2 regions of the Microbacterium sp. Y547 genome follow, and region 1 is predicted to be linked to the other one. Evidence: predicted binding sites of a transcription regulator. Region 1 holds the regulator's gene; the other holds the start of a gene.
The links. Region 1 encodes HrcA, which represses chaperone genes, less so after heat shock. Its sites were predicted from a motif close to TTNGCACTCGNNNNNNNCGAGTGCNAA; they were not measured.
Positions count from the first base shown of each region.

Region 2: a site for HrcA is predicted at 1,260-1,286, ahead of groL (chaperonin GroEL). Genes of this name have one in related genera too.

Region 1 is NZ_JBYHFN010000002.1:414,925-417,378, forward strand. Features, by position in the region: gene dnaJ (molecular chaperone DnaJ) at 1-759, opposite strand, end outside; gene hrcA (heat-inducible transcriptional repressor HrcA) at 812-1,852, opposite strand; gene hemW (radical SAM family heme chaperone HemW) at 1,933-2,454, opposite strand, start outside.
Region 2 is NZ_JBYHFN010000001.1:22,336-24,789, reverse strand. Features, by position in the region: gene AC25Y0_RS00130 (DUF2332 domain-containing protein) at 1-379, shown strand, start outside; gene AC25Y0_RS00125 (DUF3263 domain-containing protein) at 389-631, shown strand; gene AC25Y0_RS00120 (LytR C-terminal domain-containing protein) at 641-1,213, shown strand; gene groL (chaperonin GroEL) at 1,323-2,454, shown strand, end outside.

The DNA.
Region 1 (2,454 bases):
ACTGAACACGGGGTGCGGGGTCACGCTCACCTCGACGTAGAGGTCGCCGTTCGGACCGCCCGCCGGCCCGACCTCGCCCGAGCCCGGCAGCTGCAGGCGCAGGCCGGTCTCGACGCCGGCCGGGATGTCCAACGACACGGTGCGGCGAGAGCGCACGCGCCCCTGGCCCTGGCACGTCGCGCACGGGTAAGGGATCGTCGTGCCGTAGCCCTGGCAGACGTTGCACGGCTGCGTCGTGACGACGTTGCCGAGCAGGCTCCGCACCTGTCGCTGCACATTTCCCGAACCGTGGCAGATGTCGCACGTCACGGGCGACGTGCCCGGCTGGCAGCACGACCCTTCGCACGTGTCGCACAGCACCGCCGTGTCGACCTCGATGTCGCGGTGCACGCCGAAGACGACGTCGTTCAGTTCGAGTGTGACCCGCACGAGGGCATCCTGCCCGCGCTCGCGCCGCGAGCGGGGGCGACCGGAGCGCCCACCCCCGGCGGCGCCGAAGAACGTCTCGAAGATGTCGCCGAAGCCACCGAATCCGCCGGCGCCACCGAACGGCGTATCGCCGCCCCTGTCGTAGCGTGCACGCTGATCGGCGTCGCTCAGCACGTCGTAGGCGTGCGTCACCTCTTTGAAGCGCTCAGACGCCTCTTCGCCCGGATTGACGTCGGGGTGCAGCTCCCGGGCGAGACGGCGGTACGCCTTCTTGATCTCGTCGGTGGTGGCGTCGCGTCCGACGCCGAGGACTTCGTAGTGGTCAGCCACTGTCGCCTTCCCTCCGCGGCTCACCGCGGGGTCGTGTCATGCCGTCACCGCGTCAGCGGGCGGCTTCGTCTTCTTCGAGTAGTCGCGTGAGGTAGCGGGCGACCGCCCGCACCGCGGCGAGGTTGTTGGAGTAGTCCATGCGGGTCGGACCGAGCAGACCCACGCGCGCACGGGATCCGGTCGCGTCGTAGTCACTCGCGAGCACCGAGGCCTCGGTGAGCCCGAATGCTTCGTTTTCACGACCGATGCTCGCCGCGAGCCCATGCTCGTCGGCGACCATCTCGCTCATCAGGGTGAGCAGCGTCACCTGCTCCTCGATGGCCTGCAGCAGCGGGTAGATGCTGCCGCGGAAGTCGGTCTCGCGCCGGGCGAGGTTGGCCGAGCCCGCCATCACGAGCCGGTCCTGACGGAACCCGTCGAGTTCTTCGGCGACGATCTGCGCGATGGCGCTGATCGCGGTATCGCGCGACGACGTGCTCGCCGCGCGCACGGCGTCGTCATCGGTGAGGCGCTGCAGCCCGTCGCGGACGGGGCGGCCGACGACGAGGGCGGCGATCTCGGCACGGATGACGCCGAGCTCGACATCGTCGTACTCGTCTCCCACGTAGACGAGCCGCTGCGAGACGCGGCCCGTGTCGGTGACGAGGACGACGAGCATCCGTCCGCCGCCGATTTGGACCAGCTCGACGTGGGTGAGGGTCGCCCGCGCGAACGACGGGTATTGGACGATCGCGACCTGACCGGTCAGCTGTGTCAGGGCGCGCACCGAGCGGGACAGCACGTCGTCGAGGTCGCTCGAACCGTCGAGGAACGACGAGATGGCCGAGCGCTGTGCCAGGCTGAGCGGGCGGAGCTCTGCGAGGTGGTCCACGAAGACGCGGTAGCCCTTGTCGGTCGGAACGCGACCGGACGACGTGTGCGGAGCCGTGATCAGCTCTTCGTCTTCGAGTTGGGCCATGTCGTTGCGGATCGTCGCAGCCGACACGCCGAAGGCATGCCGTTCGACGATGGACTTGCTGCCGACCGGTTCATGGGTGTCGACATAGTCCTGCACGATCGCCCGCAGAACCTGCAGACCTCGTTCGCTGACCACTGCGACTCCTTCGAAAACGTCCGTGCTGGCACTCACCGCAAGAGAGTGCCAATTCTAGCGGACGCCCGGCCCACTCGACGTCATGACGTGAGGGCGCGCACGACGGCGTCAGCGAGCAGCCGGCCGCGCAGCGTCAGCACGATTCGTCCGGTGATCGCGGCGGCACCCTCGATGAGCCCGTCTGCGATGAGACCCGCCACGCCGGCGCGCGCCGACGGCGGCAGGTCGGCCAGGGGCATTCCCTCGCGGATGCGTGTGCGCAGCAGCACGGTCTCGAGTACCCGCGCGGCGGCATCCGGCGTCTCGCGGCCGGCGGCGGGGGAAAGGCCCGACGCGAGCCGCTGGGCGTAGGCGGCGGGGTGCTTGACGTTCCAGAAGCGGGTTCCCGCGATGTGGCTGTGCGCGCCGGGGCCGAAGCCCCACCAGTCGGTTCCCGACCAGTAGGCGAGGTTGTGGCGCGAGCGCTGGGCGACCGAGCGCGACCAGTTCGAGATCTCGTACCAGTCGTATCCCGCCTCGGCGAGCACTCTGTCGGCGAACTCGTACATGTCGGCCTGCAGATCGTCGTCGGGTGCGGGTACTTCGCCGCGACGGATCTGACG
Region 2 (2,454 bases), on a different contig from region 1:
CGAGCGGATCACGGCGGCGCTGGACATCGTCGCGGCCGATCCGCCGCTGCTCGTGCACGGCGATGCGACCGAGCCCGGTGTGCTCGAGGCGCTCGTGGCGCAGGCGCCGGCGGGAGCCCGCGTCGTCGTCACGACGCCCGGGGTGCTGCCGCACATTCCCCGTCGGGGCCGCGAGCGGCTCATCGAGACGATCCGCGGGCTTGACGCCTCGTGGGTCACGATCGACCCACCGGGTCTGCATGAGGCGTGGCATCCGCCGATCGATCCCGCGACGTGGAACGGGTTCGTGCTCGGCCTCGACGGGGTGGCACTGGCGGCAGTCGACCCACTCGGGCAGAGCGTGGAGTGGCGCGCGGGCGTGACGGGGTTCGCGCGTTAGCGTGAGGGCGTGCCCCTCAGTGACCGCGATCGCGCCATCCTCACTTTCGAGGCGGAGTGGCGTCGGCACGCGGGCGCCAAAGAAGAGGCGATCCGTGCCGATCTCGGTCTCTCGCCCGCACGGTACTACCAGCTGCTCGGCCGCCTGCTCGGCACGGCCGAGGCGCAGGCCCACGATCCGATGCTCGTGAAGCGGCTGAGGCGTCTGCGCGACGCGCGTGAGCAGGCGAGGCTTCAGCGCGCGGACGGGTAGTCTCGGGGAGTGCCGAAATCGACCTTCCCGCGGGATCGCTTCGATGAGATCCCGGCAGAAGTGGGCCGAGTAGGCGCCCATCGCGCCGAGAACCCCCGCATGCGCGGCTGGGTCGTGCTGCTGTGGGCGACGCTCGCGACGATCGTGCTCATCACCGTCGGGATCTTCGGCACGCTTCTGGCATCCGGCCGCGTCGAACTCTTTCCCGCACCGGCGCCGACACCCGAGCCGACCGTGCAGGTCGAACCCGTCATCGACACGACGTACACCGTCAACGTGCTCAACGCGACGCCCGAAGAGGGCCTCGCGACCCAGCTGAAAGACGTCGTGGTCGCCGCGGGCTGGCCCGCCGACAACGTCCTGGCCAGCGGCGCCGGCAGTGACGACTTCGCCGTGACGACCGTCTTCTATCTCGACGCCGCCGACGAAGCAGCCGCGCTGGGCCTGGCAGACGTCATCGGCGGGGCCGAGATCGAGCAGAGCGAGGCGTATCAGCTCGGCGACCCTGACACCCGCCAGCTCACGATCGTCGTCGGTCTCGACCGCACGTCGACCCCTCCTGAGCCCGCGCCGACCGACTGACGGGCATGCGGCTTGCACTCGCATAGGTCGAGTGCCAGAATGAGCGTTAGCACTCCGTACGTTTGAGTGCTAATTCCGCAAGCCCACGTCCGGGAGGGACGAGACACACATGGCAAAGATCATCGCTTTCGACGAAGAGGCCCGTCGTGGCCTCGAGCGCGGCCTCAACACGCTGGCTGACGCCGTCAAGGTGACGCTCGGCCCGCGCGGTCGCAACGTCGTACTCGAGAAGAAGTGGGGCGCTCCCACGATCACGAACGACGGCGTCTCGATCGCCAAGGAGATCGAGCTCGACGACCCGTACGAGAAGATCGGCGCAGAGCTGGTCAAGGAGGTCGCGAAGAAGACCGACGACGTCGCCGGTGACGGCACGACGACGGCTACCGTCCTCGCTCAGGCACTCGTGCGTGAGGGCCTGCGCAACGTCGCAGCCGGCGCCGACCCCATCAGCCTCAAGAAGGGCATCGAGAAGGCCGTCGCGGCCATCTCCGACGAACTGCTCGCTTCGGCCAAGGAGGTCGAGACGAAGGAGGAGATCGCTGCCACCGCATCGATCTCGGCTGCTGACGAAGAAATCGGCGCACTGATCGCCGAGGCCATCGACAAGGTCGGCAAGGAAGGCGTCGTCACGGTCGAGGAGTCGCAGACCTTCGGCACCGAGCTCGAGCTCACCGAGGGCATGCGCTTCGACAAGGGCTACATCAACCCCTACTTCGTCACGGACCCCGACCGCCAGGAGGCGGTCTTCGAGGACCCGTACATCCTCATCGCGAACCAGAAGATCTCGAACATCAAGGATCTTCTCCCCATCGTCGACAAGGTGATCCAGGACGGCAAGGAGCTCGTCATCATCGCCGAGGACGTCGAGGGTGAAGCTCTCGCGACGCTCGTTCTCAACAAGATCCGCGGCATCTTCAAGTCGGTCGCCGTCAAGGCTCCCGGCTTCGGTGACCGCCGCAAGGCCCAGCTGCAGGACATCGCGATCCTCACGGGTGGACAGGTCATCACGGAAGAGGTCGGCCTCAAGCTCGAGAACGCGACGCTGGACCTGCTCGGCCGTGCCCGCAAGGTCATCGTCACGAAGGACGAGACGACGATCATCGAGGGTGTCGGCGACGCCGAGCAGATCGAAGGTCGCGTGACCCAGATCCGTCGCGAGATCGAGAACACCGACAGCGACTACGACCGCGAGAAGCTCCAGGAGCGTCTCGCCAAGCTCGCCGGCGGCGTTGCCGTCATCA